2 regions of the Paraburkholderia sp. SARCC-3016 genome follow, and region 2 is predicted to be linked to the other one. Evidence: predicted binding sites of a transcription regulator. Region 2 holds the regulator's gene; the other holds the start of a gene.
What was found. Region 2 encodes LexA, which represses DNA repair genes until DNA is damaged. Its sites were predicted from a motif close to ACTGTATNNNNATACAGT; they were not measured.
Positions count from the first base shown of each region.

Region 1: QYH69_RS03095 (VRR-NUC domain-containing protein) is a predicted target of LexA. The motif match lies at 7,902-7,919, and genes of this name have one in related genera.

Region 1 covers NZ_JAVHZD010000002.1:150,759-162,547, forward strand. Annotated here, with positions in the region: gene QYH69_RS03070 (patatin-like phospholipase family protein) at 1-1,232, opposite strand, end outside; gene QYH69_RS03075 (3-hydroxybutyrate dehydrogenase) at 1,246-2,028, opposite strand; gene QYH69_RS03080 (acetoacetate decarboxylase) at 2,094-2,873, opposite strand; gene QYH69_RS03085 (SRPBCC family protein) at 3,162-3,653, opposite strand; gene QYH69_RS03090 (helicase C-terminal domain-containing protein) at 3,694-6,060, opposite strand; gene QYH69_RS03095 (VRR-NUC domain-containing protein) at 6,057-7,847, opposite strand; gene QYH69_RS03100 (right-handed parallel beta-helix repeat-containing protein) at 8,373-10,424, shown strand; gene QYH69_RS03105 (porin) at 10,461-11,504, opposite strand; gene QYH69_RS03110 (ABC transporter substrate-binding protein) at 11,548-11,789, opposite strand, start outside.
Region 2 covers NZ_JAVHZD010000007.1:65,695-77,483, reverse strand. Annotated here, with positions in the region: gene cysW (sulfate ABC transporter permease subunit CysW) at 1-150, opposite strand, end outside; gene cysT (sulfate ABC transporter permease subunit CysT) at 147-1,058, opposite strand; gene QYH69_RS09135 (sulfate ABC transporter substrate-binding protein) at 1,197-2,309, opposite strand; gene lexA (transcriptional repressor LexA) at 2,609-3,259, shown strand; gene QYH69_RS09125 (hypothetical protein) at 3,373-3,723, shown strand; gene QYH69_RS09120 (DUF2939 domain-containing protein) at 3,961-4,638, shown strand; gene QYH69_RS09115 (universal stress protein) at 4,666-5,130, opposite strand; gene nodI (nodulation factor ABC transporter ATP-binding protein NodI) at 5,539-6,453, shown strand; gene QYH69_RS09105 (ABC transporter permease) at 6,530-7,360, shown strand; gene QYH69_RS09100 (hypothetical protein) at 7,394-7,816, opposite strand; gene QYH69_RS09095 (permease) at 8,090-9,142, opposite strand; gene mnmH (tRNA 2-selenouridine(34) synthase MnmH) at 9,245-10,348, opposite strand; gene QYH69_RS09085 (MFS transporter) at 10,618-11,789, shown strand, end outside.

The DNA.
Region 1 (11,789 bases), on a different contig from region 2:
GAGTCGCCGCTCACCTCGCGCAAGCGCTTGTCCGACTCCGGCAACGTCCCTTTCGCCCGATGCACGTCGTGCGTGACGAACCCGACGTCGCGGCTCGGCACGTCGAACCAGTCGCGATGCGCGAACGAATCGCGAATGTCTTCGAGCCCGCTGTCCCAGTGCTCGTTCATCGTGTCGATGCTGAACTCGTAGTCCTTGTAGTGCCCTTCGTACGACTTGTTCCTGTAGATCAGGTGCACGACGTTGATCGCACTGCCGTCGGCGAGCCTCTGCGCATGCCTGAACAGCGGATCGGCCTTGATCACCGAACTCGGCACGTGCTTGAGCAATTCCTTGATGAAGCACGCGTTGCGCTGGCGTTCGGCGAGCATATTGGTGACCGCGCGCGTACGGCTCGAGTACTGGATGTCTTTCGCGCGCTCCGATACGTCGAGAAAATCGCCAGGCAGGTTGCCTTGCGCGCTCCACAAATCAACCTGAAATACGAGCGTATCTTTCTGATCCGCGTCGCGCAACACTTCGGTCAGCGGCGTGTTCGACACGAGGCCACCGTCCCAGTAGAACTCGCCGTCGATTTCGACCGCGGGAAAGCCGGGCGGCAACGCGCCTGACGCCATGAAATGCTCGGGCGTCAAACGCATCTTGCGATTGACGAAGCTCATCAGGTTGCCGGTGCGCACATTGACCGCGCCGACCGACACGCAAATGCCGCCGTCGTTGATACGGTCGAAATCGGCAAAGGCAAGCAGCGTCTCTTTCAATGCGGCCGTGTTGTAGTAGCTGACCTCGCTCGGGCTCACTTTCGAGAAACCCGCGAGCGGCAACGGGAAGCGCGGCGCGAAAAAGCCCGGCTGCCCTTCGGTCAGCGCGCGCCCCGCCGCGATCATGCTCGCCCAACGACGCGCGAGTTCGTGCTGCTCGAGCCCCGGCAAGGCCCACGCGCTGAGGTTGCCGAGCCACCCGCGCTGATGGCAGATCGCGTTCCAGAAGCCACGCAGCGCTTCGACGCGCTTTTCCGGCGGATTGCCCGCGATAATCGCCGTATTCAGCGCACCGATCGATACGCCCGCGATGCGGTGCGGCTCGACGCCCGCCTCGGCGAGCCCTTCGTAGACGCCCGCCTGATACGAACCAAGCGCGCCGCCGCCCTGCAGTACCAGCGCAATCTCGTCATAGCGCGGCAGCGTGAACGACTCCGTCTGCCGTGCCGGCTTGTTGGTCTTGCTGCTCATGCGTGCGCCCCCGTTACTGCATGTACCAGCCGTGGCTGACGACGATCGATTGCCCCGTCAAGGCCGCCGATTCGAAACCCGCGAGGAACGCAACCGTATTCGCAACGTCGTCGATGGTCGTGAATTCGCCGTCGACGGTATCGCCGAGCATCACGTTCCTGATCACCTCCTGTTCGGAAATGCCGAGTTCTTTCGCCTGCTCGGGAATCTGCTTGTCGACGAGCGGCGTGCGCACGAAACCGGGGCACACGACATTCGCGCGCACGCCGCGCGGACCGCCCTCTTTCGCGACCACCCGTGCCAGGCCGAGCAGGCCGTGCTTCGCGGTGACGTACGCGGATTTCAGCTTCGAAGCCTCGTGTGAGTGCACCGAGCCCATGTAGATGATCGAGCCGCCGCGGCCGCTGTCGTACATGTGGCGAATGGCCGCCTTCGTCGTGAGAAACGCGCCGTCGAGGTGCACGGCGAGCATCTTCTTCCAGTCGGCAAATGCGTAGTTTTCGATCGGGTTCACGATCTGGATGCCCGCATTCGACACGAGCACGTCGATGCTGCCGAATTTCTCAACCGCTGCGTCGATGCCGCGATTCACGGCGTCTTCGTCGATCACGTTCATTTCGACCGCGAATGCGCTGCCGCCGCTCTCGTCGATGCTTGTCGCCACCTGTTGCGCATTTTTCAGCGAAAGGTCGGCGATCACGACTTTTGCGCCCTGCGCAGCGAGCTTGCGCGCGCACTGTTCGCCGATACCGCTGGCCGCACCGGTGACAACGGCGACCTTGTTGTTCAACGTCATATCAGGAATCCTTAGCCAGTAACTGGGAAATAAGATGGAAAACGAGCCGGAACGCGGCCTCCGGATTATTCGTTCGCGGCGGGCTTCAGCGTATCGACGGCCGCGAGATAGTCGAACGCCACTTCGCCGATGTCGAGCGTGAGGTCGGCGATGAAATGCCGCGCGCCGATCACGCGGCGCACCGGCAGGTCCGCGACCGGCGCGAGCGCGTGCGGATGCAGCTCGAGCGCAGCCGGGCCGCTCCATGCACCGAGCACCGTCACGTCGCGCAGGAAGAAGCGCACGAGTTCGCAGACGCGAGCGGTGCCGTCCACATGCGGAATGACCTTCAGTACATAGTTCGGTGTTTCGGCGAGTTTGCGGCGCTCGGTCTCGACGTCGCAGAAGTTGTGCTTGTAGCCCATCGTGCCCGTCGCGATGCGCTGAGTGCCGTAATCGACGGTGCCGAGCAGCGTGTCGTTGCCGTCCACCGAAATACGCGGACGCGCGAGCTTCTTCGGAAAGCCCCAGATTTCGCGGCCGCCCGCGATCGGGCTCTCGTCGTCGAGATACATCGCGTGCGTGTAGTTGCCGATCCTGCCTTGCGGATCGCGCACCGCGATGACCTGGCCGCTTTCGGTGTAATCGCCGAAACCCGACGAATCGGGCATGCGAATGAACTCGTAATGGACAAGGCCGTCGGCCGGACGCAGCGGCTCGGGTACAGCGGCGCGCAGCGCTTCGGGGTCGGTTTCATATGAAATGACGAAGTACTCGCGATTCCGGTAGCGATACGGCGGGCGCGGATACGATGGGTTATGAACCGGCATCGCAAAGGCTGCTTTGCGAATCGAATCGATGTCCATGAAGTCCTCTCCTTTTGGGTCAGGCGTGCGTGGGCACATCCGGAATCGTAAAGGAACGTGCAGCGTTTCTGCTCCCGGTTTGCAAAAAAATACATTGATGCTTTTGCAACATTAGCGGCTCGAATTCGCACTTCAATGCCGGGACGATGTGTTAACGACATATGTCTGCACCGCGCCTGCGAACACTTTAGACGGCACTTACCCGAAACGGATTAGCCGGGTAGTGCCCAAGGGCAGAGGCGCGATGCTTTCGCAATGCATGCATTGAGGAACGCCAACATCATAGTGTCATGAACGATGTTCGATACTGACGAGTCGCGCATCGAGCAGACGCGCGAGCGAGATGCCGCCCTCGCGCATCACGAAGTCGTGGTTCCATTGAAAGAACGGCCTCGCAAGCGGCGCGAACACGTTCATCCAGCCGCGCCTTGTATGCACGCGCCATTCGTAGCGCACAACCGTGACGCCGCCGCGCTCGTGCGAAAAGCGCCAGCAGCCCGTGCCCTCGAGATCGCCGCTCGCGATGCCTTCGAGCGCGACAAGCGGCTCGATACGCGTGACGCGCACGTCGAACACGACGCGATACGGCAGCCGCCCCTTCCAGGTGTAGCGCTGCAGCGCGCCGACGCCGTCGCCCGACCCGGCTTCGAGCGCCGCTACCCGTTCGACGTTTTTCCACCACTCGGGCCAGCGCGCCGAATCGTGAATAGCAGTCCACACTGCAGGGAGCGGTGCTTCGAGACGCCAGACTGTCGATAGCCGGTACTCGCTCGGTTGCATGCCATCCTCACGGTTTCTGTTTATCGATGACGTTCGTCGATCATTGCACGCGCCACCAGCGCGGCAGCAGGCGCCGCACCTCGGCACGCCGATAGCGGTCGTCGATCAGATGCACGACGCCGACGTCATGCTCGGTGCGAATCACGCGGCCCGCCGCCTGCACGACTTTCTGCAAGCCCGGATAGAGGTACACGTAGTCGTAACCGTTGCCGAATTGCGCATGCATCGTGCGGCGCATCTGCTCGTTGACGTCGTTGATCTGCGGCAAACCGAGCGTTGCAATGAATGCGCCGATCAATTGCTCGCCGGCAAGATCGATGCCTTCCGCGAAGGCGCCGCCGAGCACCGCGAAGCCGACGCCGCACGTCGAGGTGCGAAAGCGCGCGACGAATGCGTCGCGCGCCGCTTCGTCCATGCGGGGCTCCTGTGTCCATATCGGCACGTGCGGATGTTGCGCGCGCAACGATGCGGCAACGCGCTGCAGATAGTCGAAGCTGCTCAGAAAGCCAAGGTAATTGCCGGGCCGCGTCTCGTACTGGCGCGCGATCAGTTCGACGATCGGCGCGATCGAATCGTCGCGATCGCGCCAGCGCGTCGATACGTGAGACGCGACGTGCACGGCCAGTTGCTCGGCCCTGAACGGGCCCTCGACGTCGAGCCAGCCTGTGTTTCCGGCAAGCCCCAGCATGTCGCGGTAATACTGCTGCGGGCCGAGCGTGCCGGAGAACATGACGGTCGTGCGCGCGGCCGCGTGACGCGAGGCGAGAAACGGCGCAGGGATGACATTGCGCACACAAAGCGATGTTGCGGGTTTGCTGCGTGATTCTTCCGCACGTAATGGCGTCGAGAGCGTCACATCGCACAGCGAATGGTCGCCGAACGCTTCCGCGAGCGACATGAAATGCAGCGCGTCGAAGTAGAAGCGCAGCAACGTCTCATCCGCGCCGAATGGCGCTTCGGATAACTGATCGGTAATCGCCGCGATCAGATTTTGCACCGCCGCTTGCATGCGCGCCGGAATGTCGGGCAAGACTTCGTAGCGCGCCGTGCGTTCGCGCGTCAATGCGTTCCACTCGCGGTTCAGCCGGTCGAACGGCTTGCGCAATGCGGCCGGCGCGGCGCGGCGCGCGGCCTTGAACGCGTGCTGATCGAGCGTCGCGGTGTACATGCGGCGCGCGCGATCCGGCAGGTTGTGCGCCTCGTCGACGAGCACGGCGACGCGCCACTGATTCAGTTGCGTCAGCGCATGGAGCAGCGCGCTGCTGTCGTAGTAATAGTTGTAGTCGCCGATCACGACATCGCACCAGCGCGCGAGTTCCTGCGCGAGATAGTACGGGCAGACGTCGTGCGCGAGCGCAGCGGTGCGCACGGCGTCGCGCGACAGGCGCGTCGAGCGCAACGCGGTCTCGCGTGCGGCCGCGACGCGATCGTAAAAGCCGCGTGCGAGCGGGCACGATTCGCCGTCGCACGAATTGCCGGGGTGCTCGCAGGCTTTGTCGCGTGCGACGAGTTCGAGCACGCGCAGCGGGAAGGAGCGCATCGGCGCGATGCCGGCTTCGCTGCTGCCTGCAGAGGACGCGATATCCGCGCAATCGGAAGCATCGATGCCAACGCCACTTTCGGCCCGGTTTGCGCACGCTCGCTCCAACGCATCGAGCGCATCGAACGCGAGCGCACGGCCCGGCGTTTTCGCGGTCAGAAAGAAGATGCGGTCGATATGATCTTCCGCGCATGCCTTCAGCAAAGGGAAAATCGTGCCAAGCGTCTTGCCGATGCCGGTCGGCGCCTGCGCGAGCAGCGCGCGGCCGTCGCGCGCCGCCCGATAAACGGCCACCGACAGCTCGCGCTGGCCGCTGCGAAATGCGCCATATGGAAATCCGAGCTTGCCCAGAAACGCATTGCGCGCGATGCGGTGTGATGCCTCGCGTTCGGCCCACGCGACAAAACGTTCGCATTGCTCCTCGAAGAACATGCGTAAAGCGGCCGCCGTATGATGCTCGGTCAACAGCGTCTCTTTCTGGCTCACGATATCGAAGTAAACGAGCGCGACGTCGAGCTGCGCGAGTGCGCGCGCTTCGCACAGCAAATGCCCGTAGATCAGCGCCTGTGCCCAATGCAGCGCACGATGGTTTTCGCGCATACGCTCGAGGTCGCCGCGGTATGTCTTGATCTCCTCGAGCCTGTTGCGCGCGGCATCGTAACCATCGGCGCGGCCTCGCACCGTAAGGCCGCGATAGGCGCCGCTCAATGTGACTTCGGTTTCGTAACCGCTGTCGCGCCGGCCGGCGACGACCGTGTGCCCCGCCATGCCTTCGGCTGCGCTTGGCGCCGGCGTGAAGCGCAAGTCGAGATCGCCGCGCTTCGCGGTGAACTCGCACAGTGTGCGCACGGCGACCACGTAGTTCATGTGATCGCCTCCGGTGCACGCGCCATATCGTCATCGGTTTCGCCGTCGACACTGTCGGCCCATCGCACGTCGAGCACGCACACCGGAATTGCGTGTTGCACGCAATACGCAAGCCAGCGGACCTGATTGTCCTGCAGCCGGTCGCCGGGCCCTTTCACTTCGATCAGTTCGTAACGCCTCTCACGCGGCCAGAAGCGGATCAGATCGGGCAAGCCTGAGCGATTCGCGCGGACGTCGCGCAAAAGCCGCGCGCAAAACAGCTTCAGATGCGCGGCCGGCACGCAGTCGAGTGCGAGATCGAGCAACTCGCGCGTCAGCAGTCCCCAGAACACGAACGGCGATTGCCGCCCCGCCTTGCTTTCGAAATGGCGCAGTATCGTCTCGCGATAGCGGTTACCCGCTTCGTCGTCGAGTTGCGCAAGACATGCATCGAACATCGCGGCGCGCTTTGTGTAGAAGTCCGGCGCATGCAGATCGGCGGGACCGCGTTGAAACGGGTGAAAAAACGCCCCCGGCAGCGCCGCGAACACCGGCTCCCAGCACAGCAACCCGAACAGCGAACTGATCAGCGCGTTTTCGACGTAGTACACCGGCGCATCCTCCTCGCCAAGATGATCGAGCACGACGTATTCGACCGAGGCTGCCTCGATGGGCCGCGCGAGTGTCAGCATGCTGCGCGGAACCGCATGCGCGTTGGCCGGCGCCGCGGCGCGCCTGTCACGCGAAGCGTGCGGCGCTGACCGAACCGATCGCGCCGACATGCCCGCCTGCCGCTGCAACCGCGGCAACATGCGCGCTACGCGCTGACTTTCTTCTTCGCTCTCCGGTACGCTCGCGGCTTGCAGCGCGAGCGTCAGCGCCTCGTGCGCGCGGCCGGCCAGCTCGAACGCGCGTATGCGCCGATGGCGCGCGCCGGGCCATGCGCAACGCGCGTAAATAGCCGTTGCGATATCCCATCGACGATGACGTTCGGCGCAGTATCCGATGCGATAGAAAAGTTTTTCGCGTCGCATTGCAAGCCATGCGTTATCGGTCGAGATCTCGTCTACTGCGCTCAGCAGTGCATCGAATAGCGTTTCGGTCGTTGGATCGTTGCCTGTCGCCGCGAGCGTTTCGAGTTCGCCAAGCGTCTCGCTGCACGCGTGCAGCGCGAGATAGATATCGATATCGCCGCGTTTCTGAAATGCTCGCGACGATGCCGCCAATGCAACGGGCTCGTATTGATAGACGCCAAGATCGGCAAGCACGAACTCGGACCAGTCCTGCTGCAGATTGCCGAAAAACATCAGCCGCAAGCGGTCGCACAGCGGCGCGACACGGACCTGCAACACCTGCTCGGCGGCTTGCGCATGCCATTCGCCGTACGGGCGCGCACCGGCATGGATATCGCGCAGCAGCGCGAGCCATTCCTGCTTGCGCGCGGATTTTGCACCGGCCAGTTCCGCGCGAAAACACGCAAGCAGTTCGACGCGCGTAGATAGATCGAACAGTTCGTCGAGCGTCAGCAGCGCATTTGCGTCGACCCAGCCCGCCGCGACGAGCGGCCTCGCCGCCGCTAGCGGACAGCCGATCTCGCGATAGACAAGCCGGCCTGTGCGAAAGAGCGTGCCTTTGCGCATCACCATGCGCGTAAGCAACGCGCGCGACGCTTCAGGCAGACGCGCGAAATCATCGAGAAAGGCGTGCTCGGCGTCGTCGAGCAAATCGGCGTAGCGTTCGGCGAGCCATGCAAGCGCGCGTTCGAAATTGCGCAGGTAATAGAGCGGATCCGGGGTGTCGTTCGGCACGGCGCTGGCGGTCAAAAGGCGAGAGAGCCTCGGGCAAATGGGCGAATCAGACGAACTGTATATTTATACAGCCTTCATGGCAATGCGCACGATTTACCGGACCCGCGCGCTGTACGGAAACGCAAATGCGCCAGACGGTGGCGCTTTCGTGAAATCGAAATACGGCGACTGCGGCTTGGCCCGATCGCGATGGGCGGCCCATCTCTTGCAACCGGATTCTTGTCGGGTCTGGCCAAGTCGCTTCGCGATGTCGTCACATTCGGACCGTCACACTGCTACTGTCGCACGCACGAACTGTTAGCGCGTTCTACGGTAGCCGTAAATCCGACACACCTATCCAACTGTTGAGTATCGACCGCGCGTGGCCTCGCGTAGGGTTCAACGGATCCTCAACCTGCAGGAACCGATATGACGTTCACTCACTCCCTTCGTCGCGGACTGACCCGGTGTCACTCGCGCGCAAGCAATGTCGTCACGAACGCTTCGCGCTTTGCGAATGCTCGATACTGCACGTCGCGCGTACCCATGTTGGCGTTTCTCGCGCTCGTTCTGTGCACGCCGTGCGCGGCAATGGACGTCGTGGTGACCGCCGCGGCAACGAATGCGCGCGAAAGCGGCCAGACGCCCGCACCGAATCCAGTCACACTCACTTCGCCCAACCTGGGCCTGCGCGACGCACTCTCCTTGCTCAACAGGAACAAGGGGTTCGCGGGAAGCAACATCGACAGCCTGAATTTCGTGCTTGCAGCGGGCACTTATCGTCTCAGCGCGCCGCTCGTCGTGTCTCCCGATCCGACGTGGAGCAGCACGCCGATCACGATCACAGGCCCGACCAGTGGCCGCGCCATCATCACGGGCGGAAAGTTGCTGTCCGGCTTCACACCCGTCACCGATGCCGCGTCGCTCGCACGGCTACCGTCTGCCGCACGAGGCAACGTAGTCGTTGCAAGCCTCAGCAACAACGGCATCACGGATCTCGGCACGGAACAACGGCACGGCTACAACATCCCGATCACACCGGCTCCGCTCGAGATTTTCTTTCGCGATGCGCCGATGACCGTGGCGCGCTGGCCCAACACAGGCTTCGCAAAGATCCAGTCGTTGCCCGACGGGCCGACGGGCCTTACGTTCACTGTCTCGGGCGGTAATCCCAGCGCATGGCAGCACGAACCGAACCTCGAAGCGATGGGCTACTGGGCGCGGGACTGGGCCGACACGACGCTGCCGGTAACGTCCGTGAATCCTTCGTCGGGCGTGCTCACGTTGCAGGCGCCCGCGCCTGAGTTCGGGCTGCTCCAGGGTCAACGCGTGGTGATCGAAAACGCGCTCTCTGAACTCGATCAGCCGGGCGAGTACTACGTGGATAGGGCTACCTCGCGCGTGTTCCTCTGGCCGCCGTTTCCGATGATGAGCGGCGATGTGCAGGCGTCCGTCGTCGATACGCTGCTCACCGTGAACAACGCGGTAAATCTTACGATCAGCAACCTCGTGTTCGATATCGCGCGAGGCGACGGTATCGATCTGAACGGCGGCGGCCACATCGTGGTGCAAAACACGACGCTGAGCAACATGGGAGGTCGCGGCGCGTTTTCGAACGCGGGCAGCAGCGGCTTCGACTCGATCAAGCTTGCGCACACGGGCGAGGGCGGCATTGTCATCGTTACCGGCAATCGCACGACGCTCGCGCCAGGCAATGCATTCGTCGACAACAGCGACCTGCACGATTTCGCGCGGCGTTCGCATGCGTATCGCCCCGCGGTCAACGTGGCCGGCGTCGGCAATCGCGTGAGCGGCAACACGATCTATTCGGGTCCGCACGCTGCGATCCTGTTCACCGGCAACAATCACGTGATCTCGGACAACGAGATCTACGATGTCGTCACCGAAACCGCCGATTCCGGCGCAATATATACGGGCCGCGACTGGACCACGCGTGGCACGGTAATCGAAGACAACTTTATCCACGACATCGGCACAACGACTTTGCCCGACGCGACAGTCGGCGTTTATCTCGATGACGAGGCAAGCGGCACGATCATCCGCCGCAACGTATTCTCGCGCGTGAACCAGGCCGTGTTCATCGGCGGCGGTCGCGACAACGTCGTCGAAGACAACCTCTTTGCAAACTCGTCGCCGGCGCTCCATGTCGATTCGCGCGGACTGTCATGGCAAAACCCCGATGCCGTCAATCCGAACGGCATATTCCAGACCGAATTGCGCGCGGTGCCCTATGACCAGCCGCCGTACTCGACACAATATCCGACGCTGCCCAATATCCTGCAGAACCACCTCGGCGCGCCGGTCGGAAACGTATTCGACCGTAACATCGTGATCAACGGAAGCCCAACCGACATCGACGCCGGTGCGCAGCCGTTCTTCGTTCCCGGACAGGTTTTCGACGCGAGCAGTGTCGTGTTTACGAGTGCAATCGCTGACGCCGACCGTAAGACTTTCAACGACTTCACGATTTCGCCGTCATCGCCTGCCATCGCCGCCGGTTTCACGCCTTCGTTGTTCGGTACAGCGGCGGCGGCACCGCCCCCGCCCGTCGCCGCGAGTTCGACGAGTCAACCGTAGGCATGAGCGAGCCGCGGCAACCGCGCGCATCGCTCGCTAGAACAGCGTGCGAATTCCGCCGCCGACCGTATAACCGGACGAGAAATGCGTAGCGTGATCGCCAAGCACCGCGGCATAGACAAGCGTGCGTCTCGACAGCGGATAGTCGTAGCCGACCGACCACGTGTTGCGGAATTCGTCGCGCTCGCCACCGCTCTTCGACATGCCGTCCGATATCAGCACCGTACCGGTGCCTGCCTGGATCGCTGCCCCGAGCTCGCCGAAATTGACGTGATAACCGCCGCCCGCTATCGCATTCGAGATGTACTGATATTGCCCATATAGCTTGACGATGCCGACAACGTAGGTCGCGCCCGCCTGCACCGCCGACTGCGTCGAAAGACCGGGCACGCTCGATGCGAAATCGCCCGGCACGCTGTTGAACTTGATCTGCTGGTAGACGACGTTCGCAGTCAGCGAAGCGCCGCGATACTGCACTTGCCCCGCCCACTTGTTTTGCCCGGGCTCGCCGGCGGCATTGCCGAACGCATACTGCGCGTTCAGTTGCCAGCCGTCGTGGAACGTCGACGAGTACGTCACGGCGTTGCTCCACTCGCCGCCGCCGCCGCCGACGCCCTGCCCGTTGACCGCGACGTAGGTGTGGATCACGGCCGGCGAGAACACGAACGAATTGAAGAACGGGTTGTAGAAGATCGTCGAGTTCCAGTAGAGCGGCCCGATCTGACCGAATACCAGTTTGCCCCACGGCGCGCTGACGCCAACCCACGCATTGCGCGAAAAGAACCCGTCGCCGGCGAAGCGCCCGAACGTGCCGTTCTGCACCGAAAAATAGCTTTCCAGTTCGAACACCGCCTGGTAGCCGCCGCCGAGATCCTCCGCGCCCTTCATGCCCCAGAACGACGCGGTCGCTCCGCCGTTGCCCAACATGAAGGCGGTCTTGCCGCCCAGGGCCTTTTTCGCGCCGACGAATGCGTCGACGTCGCCGTACAACGTCACGCTGGACTGAGCCGCAACGTGACCGCTCCAGCACAACGCGGCGAGCGCCACCGCAGGGAACGCGCGCGGCAGTTTCCTGTTCATCTGATACCTCCGTAGCTTGTTGTTCTGTTAATGCGCGGCGCGCTCAGCGCATCGCGGCACGGTAGTAGGTCGGGTCGTAGTACTTCGACGGGTCCGTCAACTTTTTATGGGGCGTCGCGTAGCGACTGCGCAGCGCAAGCACCGTGCGAATGCCGGCAACGTTCATCCGGCCTTTCCGGAAGAATCCGGCCCGCGGATCGAGCAGCTCGCCATAGGTGGTCGCAGCGAGGGCGGGCGTCATCTGCGGCACGTTCTTACGCAGGATCGCGATCGCTTCGTCGCGGT
Region 2 (11,789 bases):
CGGCACGACGAGAAACAGCACGAGAAACAGCAACGCGACGGTGGTCAGAATCCAGCGGACCGCGCGCGGCTCGGTAACCGGACTGTCGACGCGCACGGCCTTCGAAGCCGTACGCCGCGTGTTCGACAGCACGACGGAGTCGTCGCTCATCGCGCACCTCCATCGTGCGTCGCGGCTGCCGGCAGACGTCCCGGCGCCGCGGCCGGCACCGGTGCCGACGCGCTGCGGCTCGTGCGGCGCTGCAAATACCACTGCAGCGTATTGATCAGCAGCAACATGATGAACGACACCACCAGCATCACCACAGCGATCGCCGTCGCGCCCGGATAGTCGTACTGCTCGAGCTTCGTGATGATCAGCAGCGACGTGATCTCCGACTTCATCGGCACATTGCCCGCGATAAAAATCACCGAGCCGTATTCGCCGAGCGCGCGCGCGAAAGCGAGCGCGAAGCCGGTCAGCAGCGCCGGAAACACGGCCGGCAGGATCACGCGCCGGAAAGTCAGCCAGCGCGATGCGCCGAGGCACGCGGCCGCTTCCTCCTGCTCGCGTTCGAACTCCTCGAGCACCGGCTGCACCGTGCGCACGACGAACGGCAAGCCGATAAACGTCAGCGCGACGAGCACGCCGAGCGGCGTGAACGCGATCTTGAGGCCGAGCGGTTCCAGAAACCGGCCGATCCAGCCGTTGCCCGCATAGACGGCCGCAAGCGAGATGCCGGCCACCGAGGTCGGCAGCGCGAACGGCAGATCGACGATCGCATCGACGACACGCTTGAACGGGAACGTATAGCGCGTGAGCACCCACGCGACGAGAAAACCGAACACGGCGTTGATCAATGCGCCGCCGAGCGCCGCGGAAAACGTGAGCCTGTATGACGCGAGCACACGCGGCGAACCGACCGCGCGCACGAACTGGCTCCAGTCGAGCGTTGCCGTTTTGAGGAACGTGGACGCAAGCGGGATCAGCACCACGAGGCTCAGGTAAGCCACCGTGATGCCGAGCGTCAGGCCGAAGCCCGGCAACGCACTGGGCTTGCGGAAGGTCAACGTCGTCATGCTGGGTACTCTTTCAAAAGTCTTGCCCCGGTCGCTGTTGTGCACAGTGCGCGCACTGCGCAACAGGCATTTCGGTTACACGCTCAAAAGCGCGCCCGAAGGCGCGCTTGCCTGACTGCATCCGCCGCAGCGCGAGTGCTACTGCGGCGAGTAAATCGAATCGAACACGCCGCCGTCGGCAAAGTGCGTCTTCTGCGCGTTCGTCCAGCCGCCGAACGTATCGTCGACCGTGTAAAGCTTAAGCTTCGGAAACTTTTCGGTCAGCGCCGCGGGCACCTTGTTCGAACGCGGACGGTAGAAGTTCTTTGCGGCGATCTCCTGGCCTTCTTCGCTGTACAGGAACTTCAGATACGCTTCGGCGAGCTTGCGCGTGCCATGGCGGTCCACGACCTTGTCGACCACCGCGACGGGCGGCTCCGCGAGAATGCTGACCGACGGCACCACGATCTCGAACTTGTCCGGTCCGAACTCCTTGATCGACAGAAACGCCTCGTTTTCCCATGCGATCAGCACGTCGCCGATACCGCGCTGCACGAAGCTCGTCGTCGCGCCGCGCGCGCCGGAATCGAGCACGCCCGCGTTCTTGTAGAGCTTCGACACGAACGCCTTCGCTGTCTGCTCGTTGCCGCCGGGCTGATGCAGCGCATAGGCCCATGCAGCCAGATAGTTCCAGCGTGCGCCGCCCGATGTCTTCGGGTTCGGCGTCACGATCGCGACGCCCGGCTTCACCAGATCGTCCCAGTCCTTGATGTGTTTCGGGTTGCCCTTGCGCACGAGAAATACGATCGTCGACGTGTACGGCGAGGCGTTATCGGGCAAGCGCTTCTGCCAGTCCTTGTCGACGAGGCCCTTGTTCGCGAGCGCGTCGATGTCGTAGGCGAGCGCGAGCGTCACGACGTCGGCCTGCAACCCGTCAAGCACCGAGCGCGCCTGTGCACCCGAGCCGCCGTGCGACTGCTTGAAGGTGACCGACTCGCCGGTCTGCGCCTTCCATTGCTTGCCGAATGCCGCATTGATGTCCTGGTACAGTTCGCGCGTCGGGTCGTACGACACATTGAGCAGCGTCGTATCAGCATGCGCCTGTGCGGCCAGACCGAGCACCGCGGCCGCACCGATGGCCAGCGAAGCGAAGAATTGCTTCGCGCGCTGTGTCGAGCGCCACGTCGCCCCGCGCCGTGCCGCCTTGTTTGGCGTCGCCGATGTCGTGCGCTCAGACGCGCTATGTGCAAACCCCGTAGTCCGACCGTTCATTGATGTTTTCTCCGCTCGCTGCTGTTTCCCACGCCCGCGATTTGCTTACTCCGCCGGGCCTCATATCGATGTGCAGCCAGTCTATCTGCGGCGCTTCATCATTAAAAATAATGTTTCTTCATTTTTTAATACGCAAAAGTGGTAACGATGGGTCGAATACCGCGTTCGAACGCGGTTTTCGACGTTGAAAGGGCTGGGCTTGCCGGAGGGCGCATCGGCACACGAACTTAAAGTAAAGCTTGAAAAGCGCCGCATACTGTATAAAAATACAGTCACCTGTTCATCCATACAGTGGCGCCATGACCAAACTCACCGCACGACAGCAGCAGGTTTTCGATCTGATCCGCCGCGCGATCGAGCGCACGGGCTTTCCGCCCACGCGCGCCGAGATCGCGGCCGAATTGGGCTTCAGCTCGGCCAACTCGGCAGAAGAGCATCTGCGCGCGCTGGCTCGCAAAGGCGTGATCGAACTCGCTGCCGGCGCGTCGCGCGGCATCCGGCTGCTGGCTGGGCAGGAAGACGCCCCTCATCAGTTCACGCTGCCGCATGCGGCGCTCATGCAGTTGTCGCTTCCGCTCGTCGGCCGTGTCGCAGCCGGCAGCCCGATCCTCGCGCAGGAGCACATCGCGCAGCACTATGCGTGCGATCCGGCGCTGTTCTCCAGCAAACCCGATTACCTGTTGAAGGTGCGCGGCCTGTCGATGCGCGACGCCGGCATTCTCGACGGCGATCTGCTTGCGGTGCAAAAGCGCAGCGAAGCAAAAGACGGCCAGATCATCATTGCGCGCCTTGGCGACGACGTCACGGTCAAGCGCTTGAAGCGGCGGCCGAACGGCATCGAACTGATCGCCGAAAACCCCGATTACGAAAACATCTTCGTCGAGGCCGGCAGTGCGGATTTCGCGCTCGAAGGCATCGCGGTCGGCCTGATCCGGCCAGGTGAATTGTGATTTTCCGCTGATCTGGCGTCGAGTGTCAGCGGATTTCCGTTCAGTTTCGGCTCAGTTTCGGCTCAGTTTTTCGCTCAGTTTCGCTCAGTTTCGGATACCGTCTGGAGAGATTCATGGAACGCCTTGCCCGCTTGCTGCCCTTCCGTCAGTTCGGCCGTCTGCGCCACCTGCGCAACCTCGTGCCATGCGCCGTGCTCGATGCGATGCATGTGCCACGTACCGGCTCGCTGTTCGATTTCGAAGAGCACGAGCAGTCGGTGGTCGAAGCCGACGCGTCGTTGCCATCGTCGCTACCGGCGTTTGCACGCGTCTCGCTGAACGCCGCGCTCAACGCCGAGCCCGCACGCCGCGCGCCGGTGCGTGTTTATCACGGGCCGTCGCGGCTTATCATGGTCGGCACCGTCGATGCCGTGTGCAACATGATCGACCGCTGCATCGCCGAGGAGCACGCGCAAGCAGCGTGAGCGCGCTCGTTCATCGCCAACGCGCATGTCGCCAACGCATGTCGCCAACGCATGTCGCCAACGCGCATGTCGCGAACGGCCGAGGCGCGATGAACTACATGAGATTGCGGGATCGTTTCAGCCAGAACGGGGTCCACGGTAAACCACCCCGTTCACCCCATGAAAGGAACGTCCCGCACGATGATGGTTCGCACAGGCTGCGCGAAACGCGCGATAAATGACCGCATCAGTTGCCGCATGAATCACAAGATGACCGGCAGCGTCAGGCGGTCCGTGCTGGTCACGGTCGTCGTCATCGTTGTCCTGATCGCACTGGCCTTCGCGTATGCATCGCCGTATATCGCACTTGACCGCCTGAAACGCGCAGCCGACACGCGCGATGCAGCAACAGTCAACGAATACGTCGATTTCCCGGCGTTTCGCGAGAGTCTCAAGGAACAGCTCGGGGGCTTGCTAAGACGCAGAATCGACGCGGAAAGTCACGGCAATCCGCTCGCCGCGCTGGGCGCAATGATCGGTGTCGCGTTGATCGGGCCGCTCGTCGACGCGTATGCGACGCCGGACGGCGTCGCCGCGCTGCTCAACGGGATGCCGCCACGTGGTGAACCGGGCGAGCGCCCGCCTGCGTCGCCGGACGCGTCGGCTTCGTCGTCCGCTTCGTCGTCCGATTCGCCGTCAAACAGTGGCAACCCCGCTGCTGCGCCCTCTGCTCCAGCCGCATCATCCGCACCGACAGCATCGGCCGCGAACGGCTCGAAGCCGCCTCAACCTCCGCAAACCACGGCCGGCTATCGCGGCATCAACGAGTTCGTCGTCACGTATCGGCACGGTGTCGGCAACACGCGCTATGCCGCGATTTTCCATCGCGAGAGGCTCTTCACGTGGAAGCTTACGGCAGTCGATCTCGGCGAGTAGGCAGCGCCGGCTCTGCCGGCGCGAGCCTCATGCTGCGGCCGACTGCTCCTCGCCAGGCGACGAACACGCAACGAGAATGCTGCACGACACGCGATCGAGTAGCGGCGTGTTGCCCGCGCCCATCCACCATCGCGAGAGTCCATGCCGGCAGCGATGGCCGACGACGACAAGATCGACCTTCAGCTCTTCCGCGAGCGCCGCGATTTCATCGATCGGATGACCGAACGCAAAGTGCCCTTGCGCCCTGACGCCACGCTCGGTCAACCAGTCGACGCCTTCCTGCAGGATGTCGCGCGCGGTCTTTTCGAAGCTGCCGCACGCCACGTCGGTCAGCAGGCCCGCGCTTTGCGCGATGCTCGAGCGCATGTCGACCACCGACAGCAAATGAGTCTCCGCTTTCAGATCCAATGCCAGATCCGCACCGCAGCGCAGTGCCTTGCGGCCTTCGCGCGAGCCGTCGTAGCACAGCAGAATTTTCTGGTAGCTGGCCATTGTCGTTTCTCCCTTCCGCGCCGATCGCGGACGTCGAGTCAATCATGGTGCGCCGCAATTGCGCTTGCAAGGGCTGGAAAACGCTAAGTGCGCGCCAGCACGTTCGAAGCCGCATGCCGCGCCGCACGAAAGCCCGTCGCAGCCTTGCGGTGGCCGCCCGGCGCCCGAACACGTGGCCTAGAATAGGCGACGCTTCGAAGCGGCCAGCTCGTGAACGACTGCCTCGTTTTTATTCGACATCCCGTCGCGCTTGCTGTTCGTGTCGCCTCGCCGCTGTCTGTCGTTCGTCGTGTGTCGTTCGTCGTCCGCTGTTCTGTTGCGCCGTCTCGCAGCCTCGCCATTGCCTGTAGGGATGGCGAGTCATTGCGATCTTTGTCCCATCAACTATCGTCACCGAACGCTCCGCTTATGCCCAACGCCGCGATCGAATTCCATCGAGTCGAAAAACGTTACGGCGGCAGAAAGGTCGTCGACGGCCTGTCGTTCGATGTGCGGGTCGGCGAATGTTTCGGTCTGCTAGGTCCGAACGGCGCCGGCAAGACCACGACGCTACGCATGCTGCTCGGCATTGCCGCGCCCGACGCCGGCGCGATCCGTCTGTGCGGCGAACCGGTTCCCGCGCGTGCGCGCATCGCCCGCGCGCGCATTGGCGTGGTTCCGCAATTCGACAATCTCGATCCGGACTTTAGCGTTCGCGAGAATCTGCTCGTGTTCGGCCGCTACTTCGGCCTTAGCGCCAGGGCAATACGCGAGCGCGTGCCCTCGCTGCTCGAATTCGCGCGGCTCGAACACAAGGCCGATTCGCGTGTGGCCGAACTATCGGGCGGTATGAAACGTCGGCTCACGCTCGCGCGCGCGCTCGTCAACGATCCCGATGTGCTCGTCATGGACGAGCCGACCACTGGTCTCGATCCGCAGGCGCGCCATCTGATCTGGGAACGGCTTCGCTCGCTGCTGTCGCGCGGCAAGACGATTCTTCTGACGACGCACTTTATGGAAGAAGCCGAGCGCCTGTGCGACCGGCTTTGTGTGATCGAAGAAGGCCGCAAGATCGCCGAGGGCGAACCGAAGGCGCTGATCGCATCGGAGATTGGCTGCGATGTGATCGAAGTCTACGGTCCCGATCCGCTCGCGCTGCGCGATGCGCTCGCGCCGTTCGCCACGCGCATCGACATCAGCGGCGAGACGCTTTTCTGTTATGTCGACGATCCGCAGCCCGTGCACGCGCAACTGAAACAGCGCGACGACGTGCGCTATCTGCATCGGCCCGCAAATCTCGAAGACGTATTTCTGCGCCTCACCGGCCGCGAGATGCAGGACTGACGTGGCACGATCGAACGGCAGGACTCAAACGGCGGAACTCAAAACAGCAGCACACAAGCAGCAGGACTCATCGACCATGGACGCCCGCTCATACGATACCCCCGACCACCCGCTCGAGCCCGCGCGCGAACGCTTCGCGGCACTGCCCGCCAATGCGCTGAACTGGGTCGCGGTGTGGCGCCGCAACTATCTCGTGTGGCGCAAGCTCGCGCTCGCGTCGATGTTCGGCAATCTGGCCGATCCGATGATCTATCTGTTCGGCCTCGGTTTCGGGCTCGGGCTTATGGTCGGGCGCGTCGACGGCGTGTCGTATATCGCGTTCCTCGCGGCAGGCACGGTCGCCTCGAGCGTGATGATGTCGGCGAGCTTCGAGTCGATGTATTCGGGCTTTTCGCGAATGCACGTGCAGCGCACATGGGAAGCGATCATGCATACGCCGCTGACGCTCGGCGACATCGTACTCGGGGAGATCGTCTGGGCCGCGAGCAAATCGGTGCTGTCCGGCACGGCAATCCTGATCGTCGCGGGTCTGCTCGGCTACGCGAAATTCCCGGCAACGCTCGTCGCCTTGCCCGTCATCGTGCTCGCGGGCCTGGCGTTCGCGAGCCTCGCGATGATCGTCACCGCGCTCGCGCCGTCGTACGACTTCTTCATGTTCTATCAGACGCTCGCGCTTACGCCGATGCTGCTGCTCTCCGGCGTGTTCTTTCCCGTATCGCAGCTGCCGCCCGCCGCGCAATACGCGACGCAAGTGCTTCCGCTCGCGCATGCGGTGGACCTGATCCGGCCAGCGATGCTCGCACGGCCGATCGACGATGCGGCGCTGCACGTTGCCGTGCTCGCGCTCTATGTGATCGTGCCGTTTCTGATCTCGGCCGTGCTGTTGCGCCGCCGGATGATGCGGTAAGCCGCTGCTCGTCTTTTCAGTCGTCGAGCCGGCTTAATCTTCGTCGTCCGACCACGGGATATCGACGTCGGAAATGAATGCGACGGTGGCAAACGGCCCGCCTTCCTGGCGGCCGATCTTGCCGTCCGCACGATGCCATTCGACACGAAACACGGTACCCGGATCGTTGGCGAGAAGGCGCACGGTGCGCACCTCGTCCGGATCGGCCTCTTCGACGGGACCGTCGAGCGAGACCAGCAATGCCTGCGGCCACACGCCCTCGTCCGGGTCGTAGATGCGGTCGCCGTCGGGAATCGATGTCGATGCCTCGACGCCGATCGTCGCCGATGCGTCGACGATCATCTTGCCGAGCGCCCGCAGCAAAGCCGTTGCACGCGCCGAATTGGCCTGGCGGATCGCGAGGTCCCCGCGCGTGAGCGCCTGCTCGAGCTTCGGATTGGTCTTCTGTTGCGCCATGCGTCTGTCCTGAGTTCGATCGTCTTTTGACTATGAATAATCGCCTGCCGGATTGCCGACCGGCAAGCTGCCACCCCTAAGCACCCGGCTCCACCCAGTTTAGGTCGAGATTCAACCGTAGAGGCCGCTTGAAACCGGTTGAAACCGCTTTTGAAACCTTGAAACCGTTGAAACGGCCTGAAACGGGTTGAAACCATTTGAGATGCCAGATCGCGCGATGCCATAGGCGATGTTACGTCAGCCGCCCGCGCATCCGCTGTTGCAGCGCGTCATTTACAGGCCGATGCCGGCCGCCAGCAGCCCCGCCACGATACCGAATGCGACTACCGCGACCGCGACGATAGCAAGCACGCGCGGGCGAAACGAACGCGCGAGCATCGCGAGCGACGGCACGCTGATCGGCGGCAGCGTCATCAGCAGCGCGCCCGCGGGACCGACGCCGATGCCGAGCGTCAGCATCGCCTGAATGATCGGTACTTCGCCCGCCGTCGGAATCACAAACAGCATACCGGCGACCGCGAACGCGACAATCCAGCCGATCTCGTTGCCGATCGCAGGCCCGATCTGCGGAAACAGCCACGCGCGCGCCGCGCCGAGCAGCAAGACCAGCACCAGATACTCGGGCACGAGGCGCACGGTCATACGCGCGAGGATTGCCGACCAGCGCGCAAACGCACTGCCTTCCTGCTGACGCGCAACCAGTTCGGCGAGGCGCGCGTCGGCTGCGCTGGCCTCGCCCGGCGTGACGATCCGGTTCACGATGTAACCCAGACCGAACACCATCAGCACGCCGAGTGCAAGCCGCAAACCGGCCCATTGCCAGCCGAGTACGAAGCCCATGAAAACGAGCGTGGCCGGATTGAGCACCGAGTTGCCGAGCCAGAATGCGATCGCGCCGCCCGGGGATGCGTGGCGCGCACGCAAGCCCACGACGACCGGCGCCGCGCAGCAGGTACACATCATGCCGGGAATCGCAAGCAAGCCGCCGGCCGCGACGCTGCCGAATCCGGTCTTGCCGAGCACCTTCGCGACCCAGTGCGCAGGCAGCAACGCCTGTACCGCGGAGCCGAGCAGCAGGCCGAGCACCATCGCCTGCCAGATCGCCTTGCCGTATGCCCACGCATAGGCGAGCGCCGCGGAGAGCGATGGCGCCGGCGGGCTCGACGCATTGCCCATGAGGATCGACGAGCCGATCGAATGGGTCGACGCCGCCGTGAATGCGCGGTGATAGTACGGGAACCACTTCACGTAAAAGAGTCCCGCGACCGCGAGCAGCAGGAAGATCAGCCACCCCGATGCCGGGGCGGTCTGTCGCGTGGTATTCATCTGGATTGTCCTCTGATGCGTATGTTGCCGGTTGCTGCTGTTCGAGTCGTAGTGCTTGCTTATGTAGCGTGCTCGTGTCCGCCAGGTACGCTGCGCAATCGATCAAGTAGACGCGTGCACGATCGCCGGTTCATCGGCCCTGACCGATCCCGATACCGATAACGATAACTGCGCGAGCAGCGCGTGCGCCTGATCGAGCGCGTCGCCGGCAGTCGGCCTGAACGTGAACCGCTGCGCATGCGCGAGTTCGGTGAAATGCTGCCGGCTGCTGCGCTGATACGCGGGATCGTAGTGACGCTCGAGCAGTTCGCGGAACAACTCGCTGCGTGCATCGTCATCGATCATCTGCTGCCAGCGCGTGACCTGTTCGCGGCTATGCAGGCCAATCAGATGCGCGAGTTGATGCTTGAAGCCCGCGCGGTCATCGAACAGATGGCCATAGTCTTCGAGCAGGAACGCCACGCGTTCGTCGAGCGCCGCGTGAATCTCGACACAGGCACCGCGATGAAAGCGCTCGAGCAGCGCATCGGGCAAGGTGATCGCACCGATGCGCCGGCTTTCGGACTCGACGAACACCGGACGCGCCGGATCGAATTGCGCGAGCGCGCCGATCAGCGCGCTGTCGAAGGCCTTCTGCGACGGTTGAGGCCGGTCCGGCCACGCGCCGAGCAGCGACCCGCGATGGCACGCGAGCCCTTCGAGTTCGAGCACCTGCGCACCCGCGTCGCGCAATGCGTGCAACAGCCGCGTCTTGCCGGTGCCCGTATGACCGACGAGCGCGATGTAGTCGAACTCCCGCGGCAAGATCGCTAGCCTGTCGACCACCGAGCGGCGATACGTCTTGTAGCCACCGTCGAGCTGCCGCGCCTGCCAGCCGATCATGTTGAACAGCGTTGTCATCGATCCGGAACGCTTGCCGCCGCGCCAGCAGTAGATCAGCGGACGCCAGTTGCGCGGCCGGTCCGCGAAGGTCGTGTCCAGATGGTGGGCGATATTGCGTAATACGAGCGCGGCGCCGTGGCGCGTCGCTTCGTAGGGCGACACCTGCTTGTACATCGTGCCGACGATCACGCGCTCTTCGTTCGACAACACCGGCGCATTGAATGCCCCCGGGATATGATCTTCGGCAAATTCGAGCGGCGTGCGCACGTCGATGATTTCATCGAAGCGCGCGAGGTCGTCGAGCGGCGCAAGCAGACTTTTCAATTTGGACACGCGAAATAAAGGGCATTTCCGGCGCGCACTCGGCGGCGGGCGTGCGCCCGGGTTCTGCGAATCCGTGATTATCTCACGCGATGCCCATCGGCGAAGAGCGGTGCGGTGTGCACGTGCGCTGCGCCGCGCCGTCGACGTTTGCGAGGCGATGCGGCTGCATGCGGAAGCGACGAAAACTGTAGCGATCAGTAGAATGTCGCTCCGAAAGCCTTTCAAGCATACATCGCACTCTGCCACCCGCTGCACGGAGCGTTATCCCAATGTCAGATTCGCCGACCGCCGCTGCCCGCCCGGAAGACTCCACACTGATTGTGATGCTCGTCGCGGCCGCGTACTTCATGGAGAATCTCGACGGCACGATCATCGCCACCGCGTTGCCGCAGATGGCGCAGTCGTTCGGCGTGCATCCGGTCGAGCTCTCGATCGGCATCACATCGTATCTGCTGACGCTCGCGGTATTCATTCCGATCAGCGGGTGGGTCGCGGACCGCTTCGGCGTGCGCAACGTGTTCACCGCGGCGCTTGCCGTCTTCACCGCTGCTTCGGTCGCGTGCGGCATGACCAACGGCCTCGTCGGCTTTACCGCGGCGCGCGTCGTGCAGGGCATCGGCGGCGCGATGATGGTGCCGGTCGGACGGCTCGCGGTGCTGCGCGCAACGCCAAAAGACGATCTGATGCGCGCAATCGCGTTCATCACGTGGCCGGGGCTCATCGCACCCGTCATCGGGCCGCCGCTCGGCGGATTCATCACGACCTACTCGTCGTGGCGCTGGATCTTCTATCTGAATCTGCCGCTTGGACTGATCGGCATCGTGCTCGCGTGGCGCTTTATCCATGCGGCCGGCAGCACGGAGCGGCGGCCGTTCGATGTGCTCGGCTTCGTGCTGTGCGGCATCTCGGGCACGGCGATCATGTACGCGATGGAGTTGCTCGGCCGCGTCGATACGCGCTGGCCGCAAGCGCTCGCGTTTCTGGCCGCCGGAGTCGCGGCGGGCACGGCCGCGCTTTTTCATGTGCGGCGCACCGCGCACCCGGTCATCGATCTGAGCGCGCTGCGCGTGAAGACGTTCGCGGTCTCGATGGCGGGCGGGTCGCTGTTCCGCGTGTCGATCAGCGCGGTGCCGTTCCTGCTGCCGCTGATGTTCCAGATCGGCTTCGGCATGAACGCGTTCCGCTCGGGGATGCTCACGCTCGCGGTGTTCGCCGGCAACCTGTCGATGAAGCTCGTCACGACGCAGGTGATGCGGCGCTACGGCTTTCGCTCGGTGCTGCTCGTCAACGGCGTGCTAGCCGCATTGTCGCTTGCCGCGATGAGTCTGCTTACTGCGCGGACACCGTACTGGATCATCGTCGCGGTGCTGTTCGCAAGTGGCCTCGTGCGCTCGTTGCAGTTCGGCGCGATCAACACACTGAGTTTCGCCGATGTGCCGAC